DNA from 2 places in the Streptomyces sp. NPDC096176 genome. Region 2 is predicted to be linked to the other one. Evidence: riboswitches for the same ligand, from Rfam matches in the RefSeq annotation. Region 2 holds a riboswitch; the other holds the start of a gene.
What was found. A riboswitch is a leader RNA that binds a small molecule or an ion and turns the genes downstream of it on or off. The one in region 2 is predicted to bind cobalamin.
Positions count from the first base shown of each region.

Region 1: another riboswitch for cobalamin. It lies ahead of ACIQ7Q_RS03520 (ribonucleoside-diphosphate reductase subunit alpha); the one in region 2 lies ahead of metE (5-methyltetrahydropteroyltriglutamate--homocysteine S-methyltransferase).

Region 1 is NZ_JBIWFV010000001.1:725,858-730,042, forward strand. It holds gene ACIQ7Q_RS03515 (ribonucleotide-diphosphate reductase subunit beta) at 1-273, opposite strand, end outside; gene ACIQ7Q_RS03520 (ribonucleoside-diphosphate reductase subunit alpha) at 273-2,627, opposite strand; cobalamin riboswitch at 2,761-2,932, opposite strand; gene mctP (monocarboxylate uptake permease MctP) at 3,079-4,185, opposite strand, start outside.
Region 2 is NZ_JBIWFV010000011.1:198,385-202,569, forward strand. It holds gene metE (5-methyltetrahydropteroyltriglutamate--homocysteine S-methyltransferase) at 1-1,409, opposite strand, end outside; cobalamin riboswitch at 1,597-1,750, opposite strand; gene ACIQ7Q_RS27565 (ABC transporter ATP-binding protein) at 1,845-2,723, opposite strand; gene ACIQ7Q_RS27570 (FecCD family ABC transporter permease) at 2,720-3,784, opposite strand; gene ACIQ7Q_RS27575 (ABC transporter substrate-binding protein) at 3,781-4,185, opposite strand, start outside.

The DNA of each region.
Region 1 (4,185 bases), on a different contig from region 2:
GGAGTTGATGTGCTTGTAGAGAGTGAGCACCAGGTTGTTCGCGACGATCGAGTCGCCGGTCGCGAAGAAGGCGACCAGCCGGCCGATCAGATGCTGCTCGGACGGGGTGAGCTTGGCGAGGTCGGCGACGTCCGAGTGGAGGTCGACCTCCTCCACGGTCCAGGTGTTCTTGATGGCGTCGCGGTAGCGCTCGTAGAAGTCCGGGTAGCGCATCGGACGCAGGGTCAGTTCGAAGCCCGGGTCGAGCAGGTTCTTGGTGGTGTTCTCCGGCATTACTGGCAGGCCTCGCAGGACTCGGGGTTTTCCAGGGAGCAGGCGACGGCATCGGGGTCGGTGGCCTGCTGGACGGGGATGGTCGCCTGTGCGGCGCGCGCGATGCGGGTCGCCGGGCGGGAGCGCAGGTAGTACGTCGTCTTCAGACCCTGCTTCCAGGCGTGCGCGTACATCGAGCTGAGCTTGCCGATCGTCGGCGTCTCCAGAAACAGGTTCAGCGACTGGCTCTGGTCCAGGAACGGCGTACGGGCCGCCGCCATGTCGATCAGGCCGCGCTGCGGGATCTCCCAGGCCGTGCGGTACAGCGCCCGTACCTCGGCCGGGACCCAGCCGAAGCCCTGTACGGAGCCGTTCGACTCGCGCAGCGCCTCCCGCGTCTGGGCGTCCCAGACGCCGAGCCGCTTCAGCTCCTCCACCAGGTAGGAGTTGACCTGGAGGAACTCACCGCTGAGCGTCTCGCGCTTGAACAGGTTGGAGACCTGCGGCTCGATGCACTCGTACACGCCCGCGATCGAGGCGATGGTTGCCGTCGGGGCGATGGCCAGCAGCAGCGAGTTGCGCATGCCGACCGAGGCGACACGGGCGCGCAGGGCGTCCCAGCGCTCGGGCCAGTTGAGCGCGGTGTCGTAGTGGTCCGGGTGCAGCACGCCGCGGGCCGCGCGGGTCTCGGACCAGGCCGGCAGGGGGCCGTTGCGCTCGGCGAGGTCGCAGGACGCCTCGTACGCGGCCAGCATGATCCGCTCGGCGATCCGCGTCGACAAGGCCTTCGCCTCGGGCGAGTCGAAGGGCAGCCGCAGCTTGAAGAAGACGTCCTGGAGGCCCATCGCGCCGAGGCCCACCGGGCGCCACCTGGCATTGGAACGGCCGGCTTGCTCGGTGGGGTAGAAGTTGATGTCGACGACCCGGTCGAGGAAGGTGACGGCGGTTCGGACAGTGGCGTCCAGCCGCTCCCAGTCGATGCCGTCGCCGCTGTCGTCGCTGACGAAGGCCCCGAGGTTGACCGAGCCGAGATTGCACACAGCCGTCTCGCCGTCGTCCGTCACCTCGAGGATCTCGGTGCACAGGTTCGAGGAGTGCACGACCCGGCCGGGTTCGGCGGTCTGGTTCGCGGTGCGGTTGGACGCGTCCTTGAAGGTCATCCAGCCGTTGCCGGTCTGGGCGAGGGTGCGCATCATCCGGCCGTACAGGTCCCTGGCCGGGATCGACTTGCGGGCCAGGCCCGCCGCCTCCGCCTTGCGGTAGGCGGCGTCGAACTCGTCGCCCCACAGGTCGACCAGCTCGGGAACGTCGACCGGTGAGAAGAGCGACCACTGCGTGTCCGCCTCGACGCGCCGCATGAACTCGTCGGGGATCCAGTGCGCGAGGTTCAGGTTGTGCGTACGCCGGGCGTCCTCACCGGTGTTGTCGCGCAGCTCCAGGAACTCCTCGATGTCCGCGTGCCACGTCTCCAGGTAGATCGCGGCGGCGCCCTTGCGCCGGCCTCCCTGGTTCACCGCGGCGACCGACGCGTCGAGCGTCTTCAGGAACGGGACGATGCCGTTGGAGTGCCCGTTGGTGCCGCGGATCAGCGAACCGCGGGCGCGGATACGGGAGTACGAGAGCCCGATGCCACCGGCGTGCTTGGAGAGCCGGGCGACCTGGTGGTAGCGGTCGTAGATCGAGTCGAGTTCGTCGAGCGGCGAGTCCAGCAGGTAGCAGGACGACATCTGCGGGTGCCGGGTGCCCGAGTTGAAAAGCGTGGGGGAGGAGGGCAGATAGTCGAGCCGGCTCATCAGGGCGTACAGCGACGCGACTTCGTCGAGAGCGCGTACCGATTCGTCCTCCGCCAGACCGGCGGCGACACGCAGCATGAAGTGCTGGGGCGTCTCGACGACCTGGCGGGTGATGGGGTGACGCAGCAGATAGCGGCTGTAGAGCGTGCGCAGACCGAAGTAGCCGAACCGGTCGTCGGCGTCGGTGTCGATCAGCGCGTCCAGCCGGGCGGCGTGCAGCGCCACGAACGCGGCCGTACGGTCGGCGATCAGGCCCTCGCGGTGGCCGACGGCGACCGAGGACGAGAAGGACTCCACGCCCTGCCCTGCCGCCTCGTCGGCGATCGTGCGGGTCAGCAGGCGTGCCGCGAGCCGAGAGTAGGCCGGGTCCTCCGAAATGAGGCCCGCGGCCGCGTCGGTGGCGAGGGATCGCAGCTCGGCCTCGTCCGACCCGGCGTTCCGGCCGCGCAGCGCCGCGGCGGCGACCCTGCCCGGGTCGGTGTCGGGCAGGTCGGCCGTGAGGTCCGTCAGTGTCCGCAGCAGTGCGGTCCCGGGACCGTCCTTCTCCGTCGCTGAGACCGGATCGGCTGGCGCGATGGTCACCTGGTGCTCTCCTCGCTCGGCTCTGGGCCTTGCGGGGAGGTGGGGCCACGCGGGCAGGCCCGGGAGGCGGGCACGGCGCACGGCGTCCACCGGCCCAACCGCGAGGCCCGGACGTCTCGGCACCCGGATCGGTCGAACCGGATGCACCGTCGGCAGGTCCTCGGACTTGTCGGATACGGCAAAGCGCACCGGATCACACCGTTGCGGGACAGTTCCGGATTCGCACCGGATTCCCCTGCGGCGACAGCGAGATGAGCATACATGTGGGGGCGGTTGAGTCGGACACCCCCATATGTTGTGTCTCAGACAATGAAGCCGATCGCCCGGCGCCGGGCCTTGGTCCCGCTGTCGTGGTCGCTGAGGTGAGGGTCCATGACCGGCCCTCCCAAGCCAAAGGGCCGCATGCGCCTCCCCTCCGGGAGGCGCATGCGGCCCTTTGCCGCGCGACCGGTCAGTGACCGCCGGGTGCGCCCGCCGTGGCCGGCGGCAGCTCCACCTTGACGCCCGGGTCGCCGGCGTCCGCCGTGTAGTCGGACGGGCTGGTCTCGTCGATGCCGTCAGGGGCCTTGGCCGCCCGCAGGACGAAGGTGAGGGCCACGGTGACGACGACGTTCAGCACGAACGCGGTGAGGCCGATGTAGCCGATCTCCCCGATGCCCGGGATCTCCGCGGACGAGCCGCCGAAGTGCTTCTGCGTCGGGCTCGCCACGCCGTAGGCGGCAGCTGTGCCGTAGATCATGCCGACCGCCCAGCCGCCGATGAGTGCCCAGCGGTGGAACCAGCGGGTGAACAGGCCGCCCACCAGCGCCGGGAACGTCTGTAGGATCCAGATGCCGCCCAGCAGCTGGAAGTTGATCGCCACGGTCTTGTCCATGGTGAGGACAAAGGCAAGGGCGCCCACCTTCACCAGCAGCGACACGAGTTTGGAGACCTTGGTCTCCTGGGCCGGGGTCGCGTCGGGCTTGAGGAAGTCCTTGTAGATGTTCCGGGTGAAGAGGTTCGCCGCGGCGATGGACATGATCGCCGCCGGCACCAGCGCGCCGATGCCGATCGCGGCGAAGGCGACACCCGCGAACCAGTCCGGGAACATGTTCTCGAACAGCTGTGGGATGGCCAGCTGACCGTTGGTCACCTTCACACCGGCCGCGATGGCCATGAAGCCGAGCAGCGCGAGCAGACCCAGCATCAGCGAGTACAGCGGCAGGATCGTGGTGTTGCGGCGGATCACCTCACGGCTGCGCGAGGAGAGCGTCGCCGTGATCGAGTGCGGGTACATGAAGAGCGCCAGTGCCGAGCCGAGCGCCAGGGTGGCGTAGCCCCACTGACCCATCTCGCCGGGCACCAGTGCACCGGTCGGCTTGCCCGTCGCCTCGTTGACCTGTGCGAACTTCTCACCGGCACTGGCGAATATCTCGTCGAAGCCGCCGAGCTTGATCGGGATGTAGATGATCGCCACGGCGATGACGATGTAGATCAGCGTGTCCTTGACGAAGGCGATGAGCGCCGGGGCACGCAGTCCGGACGAGTACGTGTAGGCCGCGAGCACGCCGAAGGCGAT
Region 2 (4,185 bases):
GCCGTGTCGATGCGGCCCGCGCGCAGGTCGGCGCGGGCGGTGCGCAGTTCGCCGGTCTGCGGGAAGGAGCCGATGGTCGTGGTCGGCAGCAGGGGCAGCCCGAGGTGGTCGCGCTGGGCGGCGGCCCGCTCGGCGTACGGCTGGGAGCGGCGCGCGTCGGCGTCCGTCACGGCCTCGGCACGAGACCGGACGGCAGGGTCGCGGGTGATCGGCGAGGCGGCGCGGGAGGCGAGTTCGGCGCGGTTGGCGGCGAGTTCGGCGGCGATCGTGTCCGTGCCCCGGGCGAGGCCCTTGGCGAGCGTGACGACCTCGGCGGTCTTCTGCCGGGCGAAGGCCAGCCAGCGCAGGATCTGCGGCTCGATGTCTCGCTCCAGGGCCGTGTCGATCGGCACGTGGAGGAGGGAGCAGGAGGCGGACACGTCGACGCGGTCGGCGAGGCCCAGCAGGATGCCGAGCGTGGCGAGCGACTTCTCCAGGTCGTTGACCCAGACGTTGCGGCCGTTGACCACGCCTGCGACCAGGCGCTTGCCGGGCAGCCCGCCCACTGCGGCGAGCGCGTCGAGGTTCGCGGCGGCGGCCTCGGTGAAGTCCAGGGCAATCCCGTCGACCGGGGCCTTGGCCAGGACGGGAAGCGCGTCGCCGAGCCGGTCGAAGTACGAGGCGACGAGGAGCTTGGGCCGGTCGGTGAGGGCGCCGAGCTCGCGATAGGCGCGTGCGAGGGCGTTCAGTTCCGCCGGCGTGCGGTCCTGCACGAACGCCGGCTCGTCCAGCTGCACCCACTCGGCGCCGGCCGCGCGCAGATCGGCGACCACCTCGGCGTACACCGGCAGCAGGCGGTCCAGGAGAGTGAGCGGCTCGAAGTCCGCGGGCACGCCCGGGGCGGGCTTGGCGAGCAGGAGGTACGTGACGGGCCCGACCAGCACGGGCCGGGCGGTGTGACCCTGGGCGAGGGCCTCCTTCAGCTCGGCGACCTGCTTGCCGGAGTCGGCCGTGAAGACGGTGTCCGGGGCCAGCTCCGGCACCAGGTAGTGGTAGTTCGTGTCGAACCACTTGGTCATCTCCAGCGGCGCCACGTCCTGCGTACCGCGCGCCATCGCGAAGTAGCCGTCCAGCGCGTCCGCCTCGACGGCGGCACGGTGTCGCTCGGGGATCGCGCCCACCATGACGGTGGTGTCCAGGAGATGGTCGTAGTACGAGAAGTCACCGGTCGGGATGTCGTCGATACCGGCTGCGGCCAGCTGCTGCCAGTTCGTGCGACGGAGCTCGGCGGCGGTGGCGCGCAGGGCGTCGGCGGTGACGCGGCCCTTCCAGTAGCCCTCGATCGCCTTCTTCAGTTCCCGGTTCTGTCCCTGGCGGGGGTAGCCGTACACGGTGGCCCGTGCTGCCGCGGCTGTGGACTTCGCTGTCACGGAGATCTCCTTCGCGAGATGAATCCCTGAAATCCCGGGGACGGGACGAGAGCGCGAAGGGGTGACGAACCGGACGGATCCGACCTCGCGCGGCGAAGCGCGGTTGTCCGCCTGATACGTACGCCGACCCGCCCTCGAGGTCACCGGGATCTCCGCGCGCGGATTGGTCCGCGCGCGGGCAGGTGGCAGGTCTTCGGACTCGCGGGCACGCCCTCCGTGTCGGAGGACACCTACTGGCCGTCGCTTCCCAGGTCCCGTACGTCGGACCCAGTGCGTATGACGGCGGTCGTTCCCGCTCACCGCTGCGGGGCAGTCCCGGATTCCCACCGGGTTCCCTCTTACGACGCGTCCCGTCTGGCGGACGGGGGCGAACCAGCTGCACGGACCAGCCTACGGGCCGGGCCCTTGGTGCCGGCCCCCGGCCCCCGGCCGCCGTCAGTTCCCGGCCACGGTGCCCAGGAAGCGGATGTGCGGCCGGTTGCCGGGACCGGGGCGGGTGACCGCGGCGCGCACGCCGTACACGTCGGCGATCAGGGACTCGGTCAGCGTGTCGCCCGGGGAGCCGGCGGCGACCACCCTGCCCTCCCGGAGGACGACGACCTGGTCGCAGTACATGGCCGCCAGATTCAAGTCGTGCAGGGCGACGAGGCTGGTGACGGGGAGTTCGGCGATCAGGTTCAGCAGGTCGAGCTGGTGCTGGATGTCGAGGTGGTTGGTCGGTTCGTCCAGCAGTAGCTCGCGCGGCTCCTGGGCCAGGGCACGGGCGATCTGCACGCGTTGGCGCTCGCCGCCGGAGAGCGTGTGCCAGGGCTGGTCCGCGCGGTCGGTGAGGCCGGTGCGCTCCAGAGCGGTGCGTACAGCCTCCTCGTCTGCCGCGGTCGCGGGGGTCCAGGCGCGGCGGTGCGGAATGCGGCCGAGGCGTACGACATCGACAACCGTGAGCTCGACGAGCGTGTCGGCCTGCTGCTCGACGACGGCCATGCGCCGGGCCACGGCGCGGCGGCCCCAGTCGCCAAGTGGACGCCCGTCGAGGGTGACGACGCCGGAGGCGGGGGCGAGGACGCCGGACAGCAGCCGCAGCAGCGTCGACTTCCCCGAGCCGTTGGGGCCCAGCAGTCCGGTCACGGAGCCGGGCCGGGGGGTGAGGCTGACGCCGTCGAGGATCAGCCGCCCGTCGAAGGTGCGGCTCACACGGTCGGCGACGAGGGTGGGCGGCCCGGCGGACCACGCTCCGTCGAGTGCCTGCCCGGCTGTCGTCTGTCCAAGGCCGGGCGGCCGGGCACCATCGTCCCGCCGCTGCGTGCGGGTCGTCATCGCACACTCCTCGTGCGATACAGAACCAGGACGAACGCCGGAACGCCGACCAGCGAGGTCACCACGCCCACCGGCACCTCCTGGGGATCGAGGACGGTACGGGCCAGGGTGTCGGCCCAGACCAGGAACACCGCCCCGGCGAGCGCGGTGACCGGCAGCAGCCGGGCGTGCCCCGGGCCGACGAGGGCACGGGCGGCGTGCGGCAGGACCAGGCCGACGAAGCCGATCGCACCCGCCGAGCTGACCAGCGCGGCGGTCAGCAGCGCGGTCACGCACAGCAGCATCAGCCGGGTCCGGGCGACCGAGACCCCGAGGGTGGCCGCCGCGTCCTGACCGAAGGCGAAGGCGTCCAGGGTGCGCGCGTACCCCAGGCACATCAGCAGTGCGAGCGCCAGGACGGCCATGCAGAGCCCCACCTCGCTCCAGCCGGCCCCGCTGAGCGACCCGAGCAGCCAGAACAGCACGCCCCGGGTGGTCTCCGCGTCGGCCGCCGTCGTCACCACGAACGAGGTCAGGGCGGAGAACAGTTGCATCGCTGCCACGCCGGACAGCACGACCCGGTCCGTCGTCCCGCCGAGCGTGTGGCTGAGCAGCAGCACCAGTGCGAACGAGCCGACCGCACCCACGAACGCGCCGCCGGACACGGACAGGACACCGCCGCCCGCCCCGAGGACGATGACGACGACGGCGCCGGTCGACGCACCGGAGGAGACGCCCAGGACGAAGGGGTCGGCGAGGGGGTTGCGCAGCAGTGACTGCATCACCGTGCCGCACACCGCGAGTCCGGCTCCGCACACCGCGGCGAGCAGGGTACGCGGCAGCCGCAGGTTCCAGACGATGCCCTCGCGGATCGCAGTGAGATCTGTCGTGCCCCAGCCCAGATGGGAGGCGACCACGGACCAGGCGTCGCCCACACCGATGTCGGCCGGGCCGATGGTGATGGCCACGGCGACGGACGCGGCGAGCACCGCCAGCCCGCCGCCCAGGCCGGCCACGACGCGCAGCACCCGGGCGGCACCCCGCGTCGGGCGGACCGGGGAAGACCGCAGGGCGGTGGTCATCCGGCGAGTCCGTACGCGCGCAGCGCCGCGGCTACCTTCTCCACGCCCTCGACGGTACGGATCGTCGGATTCATGGCCTGCCCGCTGAGCAGCACGTACCGCTTCTTTCTCACCGCCTCCATGTTCTTCGTCGCCGGGTTCGACTCCAGGAACGCGATTTTCTTGGCGGCCGACTCGGCGGTCTGCGACTTGCGGGTGAGGTCCCCGATGACGAGCACGTCGGGATCGCGGTCGGCGACGGTCTCCCAGTTGATTTGGGGCCATTCCTGCGTGCTGTCGTCGAAGACGTTCTTCGCGCCGAGCGCGTTCGTGATGATGCCGGGCGCGCCGCAGCAGCCCGCCATGTAGGGGGACTCCTGGTTCGCGAACCAGTACAGAACGGTGGCGTTCTCGGCGCGGAT